DNA from 3 places in the Arthrobacter sp. NPDC056691 genome. Region 3 is predicted to be linked to each of the others. Evidence: predicted binding sites of a transcription regulator. Region 3 holds the regulator's gene; each other region holds the start of a gene.

Region 1 (4,246 bases), on a different contig from region 3:
TGCACGTAACAAAGGCAGTGCCGCCGTTTAATGGAGGGGTGCCGATTCTGAATAAAGACATGACCCTGTGCATCTCCCTCTCGGCCCGGCCGAGCAACAACGGGACCCGCTTCCACAACCATCTGTACGACCAGCTGGGCCTGAACTGGATCTACAAGGCCTTCGCGCCCACCGACCTGGCCCAGGCGATCGCGGGCGTCCGCGGCCTGGGGATCCGGGGCTGCGCCGTCTCCATGCCCTACAAGGAGGACGTGATCGCCCTGGTGGACGCCATGGACCCGTCCGCCAAGGCGATCGACTCCGTCAACACCATCGTCAACGACGGCGGGCGCCTGACCGCGTACAACACGGACTACACCGCGATCGAGCAGCTGCTGCAGCGGAACGCCGTGCCTGTGGAGTCGTCGGTGCTGCTCAAGGGCGCCGGAGGCATGGCCAAGGCCACCGCCGCAGCCCTGCGCGACGCGGGCTTCAAGGACGTCACCGTCATCGCCCGCAACGAGGCAACCGGCCGGGCGCTCGCCGATCTCTACGGCTTTGCGTGGCGCGCGGAGCTCGGCACCGGCCCGGACGCCACCGCGGACATGATCATCAACGTCACCCCGGTGGGAATGGCCGGCGGACCGGAAGCCGACGCGCTGTCCTTCCCCGCCGAAACCATCGGGGCCGCCAAGATTGTGTTCGACGTCGTGGCGCTGCCCGCTGAAACGCCGCTCATCAAGGCGGGGCGGGACGCCGGCAAGCAGGTCATCACCGGCGCCGAGGTGGCCACCATCCAGGCATTGGAGCAGTTTGTGTTGTATACGGGCATCCGCCCCACGGACCAGCAGGTCCGGGACGCCGAGGCGTTCGTGCGGGCCCAGTAGTTACACGGGCCAGTTACACGGGCTCCACGGAGACAGCCACTCTTTCTTCCCCGATCCGGGTGAGGACCAGGGTGGCTGTCTTCTTGCCCGCCTTGCCTGCGCCCTTGCCCCCGGGGAGCAGCTGCTTGCGCAGCTCCTCCGGGGTGACGGACGTGCCGCGCTTCTTGATGTCCAGCACGCCGATGCCGTTTTCCCGGACCCAGGCTTTGAGGGCCTTGACGTTGTAGGGCATGACCTCCACTACCCGGTAAGCCCTCGCAAACGGAGTGTCCAGCAGCTCCGGGGCACATATGTAGGCGATGTGCTCGTCCACGAGGTGGCCGCCCAGGTCGAGGGCCAGATCGGCCACGAGCCCGGCCCGGATGACGGCGCCGTCCGGCTCGTACAGGAAACCTTCCACCGGGCCCACGGCGGCCACCGGTCCGGCGTCGAACTCCTCCCCGCTGGTGAGTTCCGCCGCGCCCTCCGGCCCGATCACCAAGGCCGCCCGGCGGATCCCGGGACGGGCCACGGCGTTGAACCACAGCGTGACTTCCGTGACGTCGCCGCCCACCGAGACCCATTGGGCCTCGCAGCCGGCGGGCACCGACTCGTGCGGCATGCCCGGCCCCATTTTGACGCCGACGGCGCGCCCCGCGGCAGCCAGCGACTCCACGAAGGACAGCGGGGGAGAGAACGCCTCGGGGTCCCAGATCCGCTTGGTGCCGGACGTGGTGGTGGTGCGCCGGGCAGGGTCCAGCCAGACGCCGGCCCCGTCCTCCAGCGCCACGGACGTCGCATCCGAATGGACCACCCTGGCGTGCGGAAAGGGAATGAGGTTGATCGTGGCGCAGGCGGCGGTGGTCTCGTCCACTTCCACGGCGGTCACGGCGATGTCCAGCGACGCGAGGGCCATGGCGTCCGCGCCGAGGCCGCAGCCCAGGTCGGCAACGTGGCGGACGCCCGCCTGGGCAAAGCGCTGGGCGTGCCGGGCCGCCACGTTGAGCCGGGTGGCCTGCTCCAGGCCGGCCTGGGTGAAGAGCATCTGCCGGGCAAATTCGCCGAACTTGGCCTCTGCCCTGGTCCGGAGCCGCGACTGCGTCAGGACGGCGGACACGAGTTCGGGGGAGTGGCCGGCCTTGCGGAGGCTTGAGCTGAGGGTGAAAGAATCATCCTCGCGGTAGGGTCCGAGCGAGGCCAGCAGCTCCCATCCTTCTTCTGTGAGGAGCGGGGCGATCTGGTCCTGCGGTGCTTCAGACATGGGATCAAGCCTAGTGGAGCGGCCGCCCCAAACTCTTCCCGATAGGGTGGTCTGAATGGAATCCAGCGAAACGCCCAGCTCAGGTCAGTCCGACTCCGGCCAGCCCGAAAGCACCAGCCCTGGTCCGGCGCAGCATAGCCGCCTGGTCCGGTGCGCACGCCCGGCGCTGATCGTCGGAGCGGTGGTCGCGGTCGTCTGCCTGGTCCTGCTGGTGATCATCTTCCTGCTGGACTCCTTCAATGCCACCGTCTACTCGGTGGGCGGCAAGAACATCAGCGACGCCACCGAGGAGGCCCGGCAGATCCGGGACCTCTACCTGGGCGCGCGTGTTGGCGGCGTTGTGGTGCTCATCGTCTCGGCAGTGGCCGCGGCGGCGGCCGCCGTCGTGCTTGTCCGCGAACAGCGGAAGGCGGGGGACGAGGACGCCGACGGCGGCGAGGACCTGGGGTTCGACGACCTCGCCGGGCGCTGAACGAAGGTCCGCGCGGGTTACGGCGGATGAAATTCTGGCACTCACCTTGACCGAGTGCTAACCCCTTACATAGAGTCATCATTAGCACTCTCCCTAGGAGGGTGCTAACACACGAAGAGCTGCCAGCCTGGCTGCTGCCGGCACCGCGACGACGGTCTGCCGCCACGGCGCAACAGTTTTTACTGTCCATGAATTTTGACGAAAAGGAGAGGTCCGAGTGTCGGTCTCTATTAAGCCTCTTGAGGATCGTATTGTTGTCCGCCCGCTCGAAGCCGAGCAGACCACGGCTTCCGGCCTGGTAATCCCGGACTCCGCCCAGGAGAAGCCGCAGGAAGGCGAAGTTGTTGCAGTAGGCCCCGGTCGCTTCGAAGACGGCAACCGCGTACCGGTCGACGTAGCTGTTGGCGACGTCGTCATCTACTCCAAGTACGGCGGAACCGAAGTCAAGACCGGCGGCACCGAGTACCTCGTGCTCTCCGCCCGCGACGTTCTGGCGATCGTCGTAAAGTAACTCTCTTGGACCCCCGTGCCGCTGTCCGCGTCTGAATTCATTCCGACCGGGCGGCTGCACGGGGTTCTGTCTTGAAAGGACAAACCATGGCAAAGCAGCTTGCGTTCAACGACGCTGCCCGCCGGTCGCTCGAAGCCGGCATTGACAAGCTCGCCAACACGGTCAAGGTGACGCTTGGTCCCCGCGGCCGCAACGTCGTGCTGGACAAGAAGTGGGGCGCACCCACCATCACCAACGACGGCGTGACCATCGCCCGGGAAGTCGAGCTCGACGACCCGTACGAGAACCTTGGCGCCCAGCTGGCCAAGGAAGTCGCCACCAAGACGAACGACGTCGCCGGTGACGGTACCACCACCGCAACCGTGCTCGCCCAGGCACTGGTCAAGGAAGGCCTGCGCAACGTTGCTGCCGGCGCCGCCCCGGGCCAGATCAAGCGCGGCATCGAGGTCTCTGTCGAGGCCATCGCAGCCCGCCTGCTGGAGAACGCCCGTCCCGTCGAGGGCAGCCAGGTGGCCAACGTTGCCGCCATCTCCGCCCAGAGCGACGAGGTGGGCGAGCTGCTCGCCGAGGCATTCGGCAAGGTGGGCAAGGATGGTGTGATCACCATCGAGGAATCCTCCACCACGCAGACCGAGTTGGCTCTGACCGAGGGCATGCAGTTCGACAAGGGCTACCTGTCCCCGTACTTCATCACCGACACCGAGCGCCAGGAAGCCGTCCTCGAGGACGCCCTCATCCTGATCAACCAGGGCAAGATCTCCTCGGTGCAGGAATTCCTGCCGCTGCTGGAGAAGGCGCTGCAGAGCTCCAAGCCGCTGTTCATCATCGCCGAGGACGTCGACGGCGAGGCCCTGTCCACGCTGATCGTCAACCGCATCCGCGGCACCCTGAACGTGGTTGCCGTCAAGGCTCCGGGCTTCGGCGACCGCCGCAAGGCCATGCTGCAGGACATCGCGACGCTGACCGGCGCCCAGGTTGTGTCCCCGGAACTGGGCCTGAGCCTGGACTCCGTGGGCCTCGAGGTGCTGGGTACCGCCCGCCGCATCACGGTGACCAAGGACAACACCACCATCGTCGACGGCGCAGGTTCGGCCGAGGACGTATCGGCACGTGTTGCCCAGCTGCGCGCCGAGCTGACCCGCACCGACTCCGACTGG
Region 2 (4,246 bases), on a different contig from region 3:
ACGGGTTCCGGGCGCTCGACGAGGGCCAGCGCGTGGAGCTGGAAGTGGGCGAAGGCGAAAAGGGTCCGCAGGCAGAAAAGGTCCGGCCCGTCTAGTGGCACTCCGCACAGGTCTCCGGTGTACTGCTGTCTGGGGCACCGCCGTCGTGATGACGCTGGGTGCCTGCTCGGGATCGGGAGACAACGCCCGGACAGCTCCGGTTGAAGCCAGCGGCGACGGAACGCTGCGGATCGGTCTGATCCTGGACAACACCGGACCCCAGGCCTTCCTGAACGCCGCCCAGCTGGCCGCCGCTAAGCTCGCTGTCCAGGAGATCAACGCGGCGGGAGGGCACAAAGGCAGGCCAGTCGAGCTGCTCCCCGAGTCCACCGGCGCCGACACTGCCGCGCAGGCCCGGGAACTCGCCGACGCCAAGGCGGACGTGGTGATCGGTCCCACCGATTCCAGCCACGCCCCGGCCGCTATCGACGTGCTGTCCAAGGCCAGGATCACTCTCATCTCTCCCGCAAACACCGCCGCGGAACTCAGCAGCTACAAGAGCGGCGGCTACTACTTCCGCACGGCCGCGGCGGACATTGCGCAGGCTCCCGTCCTGGTGAAGCTCGCCAGGGACGCCGGGGTCAAGAGCCTCGCGGTGCTCTACGAGGACGGCAACTACGGCCAGGACGTGTCTGCCGCCGTTTCCGCTGCCGCCAAAGCCGGCGGGCTGGACCCCGTCACCGTTTCCGGCTTCAAGGCGGGCGAGGCGCAGAAGTCCGCTGGCGGCGTCCGCGACGCAGCGCCGGACGCCGTCGTCGTCATTGCCCGCGACGGTGCGCAGGGAGCCATCGCCGAGCTCACCAATGCAGGAGTGCCGGGCAACAAGCTCATCCTCGCCGACGGTGCCTTCAGGCAGTACGGCTCAGCCCTCGGGTCGAGATCGCTGGAAGGAACGCGCGCCCTGGTGCCCGGCGTCTTTCCTTCAGCGCACTTCCAGGCCGAACTCGTGGCCATCGACGCGAAACTCAAGGACACAACGTTCGCGGCCGAGACCTATGATGCCGTGAACCTCGCGGCCCTGGCCGCCGCTGTGGCGGAGGACGACGCCGGTGCCTCCATTGCCGGTACGCTCAGCGCCGTCTCCGGCGGCACTGCCGGAAGCCGGGCGTCCGCTTCCCGGTCTGGCCAGCCGGCCGTCTGCTCGACGTACAAGGACTGCCTCGCCGCGATCCGGGACGGCAAGGCCATTGACTACGACGGTGAGTCGGGGCCAGTCCGCTTCGATGCGAACGGCGACGTCACCGTCGCGAAGTACATGGTGTTCACCTATGGAGCCGACAATAAAGCCAAGCTCACGGGCAGCGAGGCCGCCGGAAGGTCTGCCGGCTGATCGCTGGCAGCGAATACTCCGCCCGATTGCGGGATAAAACAAGCACATCTGCTTGCACTCTCCCCGGGGGAGTGCTAATTATTGATTAGCACTCCAGCGTGCCGACTGCTAAAGGGTCGTCCGGTTCCGGCCGGCACCACCCCGGCGGCGGCGCAAGGAGCGAAAGAAACACCTGGTTGGGGTGAGATCCGGACTGTCGGGCGTACAGAGGCCCGCGGAAAGGATCGTCCGTCGCGGGCACCGCAGCGAGGTTCCTTCTTAACGACTGTCCCGAAAGGACTACTGCCGTTATGGCCAAGATCATTGCATTTGATGAAGAGGCACGCCGCGGTCTTGAGCGGGGCCTGAACATCCTCGCCGACGCCGTCAAGGTCACCCTCGGCCCGCGTGGCCGCAACGTCGTCCTCGAAAAGAAGTGGGGCGCCCCCACGATCACCAACGATGGTGTCTCCATCGCCAAGGAGATCGAGCTGGACGATCCCTACGAGAAGATCGGCGCCGAGCTGGTCAAGGAAGTTGCCAAGAAGACGGATGACGTCGCTGGCGACGGCACCACCACGGCTACTGTCCTGGCCCAGGCACTGGTCAAGGAAGGCCTGCGCAACGTCGCGGCCGGCGCTGACCCGCTGTCCCTCAAGCGCGGCATCGAGAAGGCCGTTGAAGCCGTCACCACCGAGCTCCTGGCCTCCGCCAAGGAAATCGAAACCAAGGAAGAGATCGCGGCCACGGCTTCCATCTCCGCCGGTGACGACGAAATCGGCGCCCTGATCGCCGAAGCCCTGGACAAGGTGGGCAAGGAAGGCGTCATCACGGTCGAGGAGTCCAACACCTTCGGCCTCGAGCTGGAGCTCACCGAAGGCATGCGCTTCGACAAGGGCTACATCTCCGCTTACTTCGTCACGGACACCGAGCGCCAGGAAACGGTCCTTGAGGACCCGTACATCCTGATCGTCAACTCCAAGATCTCCAACGTCAAGGAACTGGTTGCTGTCCTCGAGAAGGTCATGCAGTCCAACAAGCCGCTGCTGATCATCGCCGAAGACATCGAGGGCGAGGCCCTGGCCACCCTGATCGTCAACAAGATCCGCGGCACCTTCAAGTCCGTCGCCGTCAAGGCTCCGGGCTTCGGTGACCGCCGCAAGGCGCAGCTGGCCGACATCGCCATCCTCACCGGTGGCCAGGTCATCGCCGAGGAAGTCGGCCTCAAGCTTGAGACCGCCGGCCTCGACCTCCTGGGCAAGGCACGCAAGGTTGTCGTGACCAAGGACGAGACCACCATCGTCGAAGGTGCAGGCGACGCCGACCAGATCGCCGGCCGCGTTTCCCAGATCCGCGCCGAGATCGAAAACTCCGACTCGGACTACGACCGCGAGAAGCTGCAGGAACGCCTGGCCAAGCTGGCCGGCGGCGTTGCAGTCATCAAGGCCGGTGCCGCAACGGAGGTTGAGCTCAAGGAGCGCAAGCACCGCATTGAGGACGCTGTCCGCAACGCAAAGGCTGCCGTCGAAGAAGGCATCGTTGCCGGTGGTGGCGTGGCCCTGATCCAGGCCGGCGCCAAGGCATTCGCCAACCTGCAGCTCCAAGGCGACGAAGCAACCGGTGCGAACATCGTCCGCGTTGCCATTGACGCCCCGCTGAAGCAGATCGCCTTCAACGCCGGCCTTGAGCCCGGCGTCGTGGTGGACAAGGTCCGCGGCCTGCCCGCCGGCCACGGCCTGAACGCTGCAACCGGCGAGTACGTCGACCTGCTGGCTGCCGGCGTGAACGACCCCGTCAAGGTAACCCGCTCTGCCCTGCAGAACGCGGCTTCCATTGCCGGCCTGTTCCTCACCACCGAAGCCGTTGTGGCTGACAAGCCGGAGAAGAGCGCTCCGGCCGTCGGCGGCGGCGACGACATGGGCGGCATGGGCGGCTTCTAGCCTCCCGCTGCTCCAAGCTGGCTAATGAGTGCGGCCCCCTCCACGGAGGGGGCCGCACTTTTGTCTGCGCATGTTTGTCCTTGCAGTCTGGCAGGATGGTTCGGTGACGATTACTGCAGCAGCCGACGGTTCGGCATTGGGAAACCCGGGTCCCGCAGGATGGGCCTGGTACGTGAACGACGACTGCTGGCGGGCCGGCGGCTGGCCGCACGGCACCAACAACCAGGGTGAGCTGATGGCCGTGCTGGACCTCTTCCGCTCCACCGCGCACCTCCCCGACGAGGACCTGCACATACTCTGCGACAGCCAGTACGTGATCAATTCGGTGACGAAGTGGATGCCCGGCTGGAAGCGCAAGGGGTGGCGCAAGGCGGACGGCAAGCCCGTGCTGAACGTGGACATCCTCAAGGACATCGACCGGGAGCTCGCCGGGCGCAAGTACCGCTTCGAATGGGTCAAGGGGCACGCCGGGCACGAACTGAACGAGGCCGCCGACGAGCGGGCAAGGGCCGTGGCACTCGCCTACCAGCAGGGCGTTGCCGCGCGCTCAGGACCGGGGTTCCCCGACGCGGAACCGGCTGCAGCCCGGCGGCCTGTCAAGGAGGGCCGTGGCGGGGGCGGCATCCCTTCGCTGTTCGAACCTGTTGCACCGGCCCGGGGCGCGGCCGCGACCCCGGCCCGCAGTGATGCCGCCAACCAGGGCCGCATTGAGCCAGCACCCCCGGCTCTCTTCGGATCCGACGCGCCTGATCTCTTCAGCGAACTGGGTGCCGGCGAACTTGGTGACGAGGCGTTTGCGGAACTCCCGGCGGGCGCCACGCCCGAAGAAATTGTCGAGGCCCTGGAACGAGAGCTCCTCCGCCCGGACGTCCGCAGCGACATCGGGCGCACCGGACAGCTCCTGCACCCGGACTTCACGGAAATCGGAACCGCCGGCCGGCTCTGGACCCGCGACGCG
Region 3 (4,246 bases):
TCAGGCGTCTCGCCGGCGGCAGGACGCGAGACGCTCGACGCCGGGACCCGGGTCGTCGAAAAGGTCATGCTGGAGGCCCGGCTTTCCTCAGGCCTCGAAACCGATGCCCTTGCGCCATCAGGAAGGAAGGCCGTGGCCGGGCTGATCGCCGACGGCCTCGTGGTGCCCGAGGAGGCCTTCAGGGGACGCCTGGTGCTCACGCTGAAGGGCCGCCTGCTGGCTGACGCCGTGGTCCGCCGGATCCTGCCGGACTAACGGCCGAAACAAGAGCTGCAGGCTACTTGATCCAGCGGAGGTTGTACTGGTACCGGTGCGGCTGGCCCTTGTTGACGTGGACGCCCGCGGACACCGCGAAGCAGGTCAGCGCAATCCAGATGAGCGTGGCCACGACGGCGAACAGATTGCCGACGACGGGAAGCAGCACCAGCAGGTTGGCCACGAAGGCCGCAATCGTCGGCGGCAGGGTGAAGTTGAGGGCCTCTTTGGACTCCTGCGCGGTGAACGGGCCGCGGTCGCGGAAGATGAGGTAGATCAGCAGGGCCGGAACACAGCCGAGGATGCCGCCGAAGTGAGCCAGCGTGGCCCACTGCCGGTCCTCGCCGGCGGTCAGCGGAAGCGCGTTGGCCGGAACGCCATGGTACTGGGGCAGGTCCTGGCCGGACTGTGTGTCCCTGCGGTCGCGAGCGTCTTCTGCCACGGTGTCTTCCTTTAGCTTGCGTTGGTGCGATAGTGCTTTGATACGGCGCCCGGGCCGCAGTGCGGTGACGCCCTACCAAGGATACCGGGCCGTCAGGGCAATCGCGGGCTCAACGCCCAATCGCGGGGCAGTAGCTATGGAACTGTTAGGAAATCGATGACCTCTTCCACCCGGCCCAGCAGGGCCGGCTCAAGGTCAGCGTAGGTGCGCACGGCGCCCAGGAGTTTCTGCCAGCCGAGGCCGATGTCCTCCTTGGTCGCGTGCGGCCAGCCGAAGGCGGCGAGGATGCCGGTTTTCCAGTCCGTGCCGCGCGGCACCACCGGCCACTGCGGAATGCCCAGCACCGACGGCCGGATCGCCTGCCAGACGTCGACGTACGGGTGGCCCACGATCAGCACGTTCCCGGCGGCGCCGGGGGACGACATGACGGCGTCGGCGATCCTCGACTCCTTGGAGTCGGGAACCAGGTGGTCCACCAGGACGCCCAGCCGGCGGCCGGGTCCGGGGCGGAACGAGGCAACGGCCGCCGCCAGGTCATCGATGCCGTGCAGGGGTTCGACGACGATGCCCTCCACCCGGAGATCGTCGCCCCAGACTTTTTCCACGAGTTCGGCGTCATGCTTGCCTTCGACCCAGATCCGGCTGGCCTTGGCCACCTGTGCGCGCTGCCCTTCCACCCGCACCGAACCCGACGCCGTCCGGCCGGTCGTGCCCGGCCCTGCGGGCTTCGCTTTGGGCGCCGGCGGCATCAGGCGTACCGGCTGACCTTCCAAAAGGAATCCGAAACCCAGCTTGAAGGACCGGGACTTTCCGCGGCGGTCCTCAAGCGCCACCACGTGCATGCCGCCGGACTTCTCCACCCGGGTCACCGCACCCACCCAGCCGGACTGGACGTCCTCGAGCACCATGCCGCGCTCCACAGGAACCTCAGGCAGGCTGTTCTTGGCGGGCGCTGCGATCTCCTGCGGGCCCCAGGTCTGGTACTGCATTTCGTTCACCGCTCTGCACTAGGAGGGAGCCGCTCCGGCCGCGGGCATACCGCCGGGGGACAGGCGCCCGGAATTTCGCCCGGAGCGGTACCAATGCTAACAACGCGGCGACTCATATTAGACTTGTTAGCACTTAGGCATGTCGAGTGCTAACCACAGCGTTTACGGGCAGGATCAACGCCCGGCGCGGTCAAGGCCAAAAGGAGGTGGACTGTGAGCGAACCACGGAAGCTTGAGGTGCTGCGCGCCATCGTGGAGGACTATGTCCATTCCCGCGAACCTGTCGGCTCCAAGGCCCTGGTGGAACGGCACCATCTGGGCGTATCCAGCGCCACCATCCGCAACGACATGGCGGCCCTTGAGGACGAGGGCCTTATCACTGCCCCGCACACCAGCGCGGGCAGGATTCCGACGGACAAGGGTTACCGTCTGTTCGTCGACCAGATTTCAGCCGTCAAGCCGTTGTCCCCGGCGGAGAAGCGCGCCATCCAGACCCTCCTCGAGGGGTCAGAGGACCTTGACGACGTCCTGGACCGGACGGCGCGGCTCCTGTCCCAGTTGACCAACCAGGTCGCCGTCGTGCAGTACCCGCACCTGAGCCGCGCCGTGGTGCGGCACATTGAATTTGTGCTGCTGGCGCCGCGGAAGGTGCTGATCGTGCTGATCGCCGACTCCGGCAAGGTTGACCAGCGAGTGGTCGACGCCGGACAGGACCTGTCAGACGACACGCTCGCCGCACTCCGCACCCGGTTCCTGACCGGTGTGGCCGGAACGCCGGTGGCCATCCTGCCCCAGCACCTGGCCGCCGTCGTGGCCGGCTGCACGCACGCCGAGCGCCCCATTGCCATGGCCCTCGGCAAGGGGCTGGAGGGCCTGGCGCACAACAGCCGGGAAGACCGTATGGTCCTCGCGGGAACGGCCAACCTCGCGCGCTCCAACGTGGACTTTCCGCTCAGCATCGGACCTGTTCTGGAGGCCCTCGAGGAGCAGGTGGTGATGCTGCGGCTCCTGAGCGACATGGCCCAGGACCCGCGGGGCGTGGCCGTGAGCATCGGCCGGGAAAACCCCTACGACGGTCTGGCCGAGGCATCGGTGGTGGCCACCGGCTACGGCCCCGACGCCAGCGCCAAGGTGGGCATCCTTGGCCCCACCCGGATGGACTATCCCACCACCATGGCCGCCGTGCGCGCGGTGGCCCGCTACCTTTCGAGGATTCTGGGCCCGTGACCGCACGACCCGGACATCCTCTGACCACAGGCAGTACAACCAGGAAGAGATACGAACTTTGAGCAGCCACTACGACGTTCTTGGAGTCTCCGCTGAAGCCACCGGCGAGGAGATCAAAAAGGCCTACCGCAAGCTGGCCCGCTCCCTCCACCCGGATGTCAACCCCGGGGAAGACGCCGCCGAACGCTTCAAGGCCGTCACCCACGCCTACGAGGTGCTGTCCGATCCGCAGAAGCGCAGGATCTACGACACCACCGGCAATGAGAACGGCACCGACAACGGCTTCGGCGGCGGCTACGCCGGCCAGGGCTTCGCGTTCCAGGACATCTTTGACACCTTCTTCGGCGCGGGCGGAACATCCGGGCCCGCGTCCCGCGTCCGCCGTGGGCAGGACGCGCTGATCAGCGTCCGGATCGACCTGCGCGATGCCGTCTTCGGCGTCAACAAGAAGCTGGAAGTGGACACAGCCGTCACCTGCCCCACGTGTGAAGGCTCGTGCTGCCGCGAGGGTAGCCACCCGGAACGCTGCGATATCTGCGGCGGCAGCGGCCAGGTGCAGCGGGCGGTCCGTTCCATCCTCGGCCAGGTCATGACCGCCGCGCCGTGCGGTTCCTGCGAGGGCTTCGGGACGGTCATCAAGGACCCCTGCAACGAGTGCAGCGGCCAGGGCCGTATCCGCAGCCGCCGCTCCCTGACCATCAAGGTGCCGGCCGGCGTGGCCACCGGAACCCGGATCCAGCTCTCCGGGCAGGGCGAGGCGGGCCCCGCAGGCGGCCCCTCCGGCGACCTTTATGTGGAAATCCGGGTCAACAACGACTCCACCTACATCCGCGAGGGCGACGACCTCCACGCGACTTTGAACATTCCCATGACGGCCGCCGCCCTCGGCACCGAACTGAGCCTGGAAACGTTCGACGGCAAGCAGGAGATCGACGTTAAGGCGGGCACCCAGTCCGGCGAGATCATCACCCTCCGCGGCCTGGGAGTTACCCATCTGCGGGGCTATGGCCGCGGTGACCTCAGGGTCCACCTGCAGGTGGAAACGCCGTCCAAGCTCGACCCCGCCCAGGAAGACCTGCTCCGGCAGTTGGCCAAGCTCCGCGGCGAGCAGTTCTCCGAGGGCAAGCTGGCGGCCAGCGGCGGCGTTTTCGCCAAGCTGCGGGACCGCCTCGGTAACCTGTAGCGGTGAGCAACGCCGTATTCTTCACCCCTGCCGGCGCGCTGGACGGCACCGCTCCCGGTTCGCTGTTCGTCCTCGACGGCGCGGAGGCCCGGCACGCGGTCACAGTCAAGCGTCTGGCGGTGGGCGAACAGGTGGACATCGCCGACGGCG

The links. Region 3 encodes HrcA, which represses chaperone genes, less so after heat shock. Its sites were predicted from a motif close to TTNGCACTCGNNNNNNNCGAGTGCNAA; they were not measured.
Region 1: a site for HrcA is predicted at 2,613-2,639, ahead of groES (co-chaperone GroES). Genes of this name have one in related genera too.
Region 2: a site for HrcA is predicted at 1,455-1,481, ahead of groL (chaperonin GroEL). Genes of this name have one in related genera too.

What each region holds. Positions count from the first base shown of each region.
Region 1 is NZ_JBHTXX010000005.1:131,321-135,566, forward strand. It holds gene ACFRAU_RS06690 (shikimate 5-dehydrogenase) at 39-866, shown strand; gene ACFRAU_RS06695 (SAM-dependent methyltransferase) at 880-2,106, opposite strand; gene ACFRAU_RS06700 (hypothetical protein) at 2,162-2,578, shown strand; gene groES (co-chaperone GroES) at 2,796-3,089, shown strand; gene groL (chaperonin GroEL) at 3,176-4,246, shown strand, end outside.
Region 2 is NZ_JBHTXX010000015.1:65,852-70,097, forward strand. It holds gene ACFRAU_RS13630 (cold-shock protein) at 1-95, shown strand, start outside; gene ACFRAU_RS13635 (ABC transporter substrate-binding protein) at 95-1,369, shown strand; gene groL (chaperonin GroEL) at 1,660-3,288, shown strand; gene ACFRAU_RS13645 (RNase H family protein) at 3,392-4,246, shown strand, end outside.
Region 3 is NZ_JBHTXX010000017.1:81,328-85,573, forward strand. It holds gene hemW (radical SAM family heme chaperone HemW) at 1-255, shown strand, start outside; gene ACFRAU_RS14800 (DUF4870 domain-containing protein) at 278-697, opposite strand; gene ACFRAU_RS14805 (DUF3097 domain-containing protein) at 832-1,686, opposite strand; gene hrcA (heat-inducible transcriptional repressor HrcA) at 1,900-2,913, shown strand; gene dnaJ (molecular chaperone DnaJ) at 2,972-4,096, shown strand; gene ACFRAU_RS14820 (16S rRNA (uracil(1498)-N(3))-methyltransferase) at 4,099-4,246, shown strand, end outside.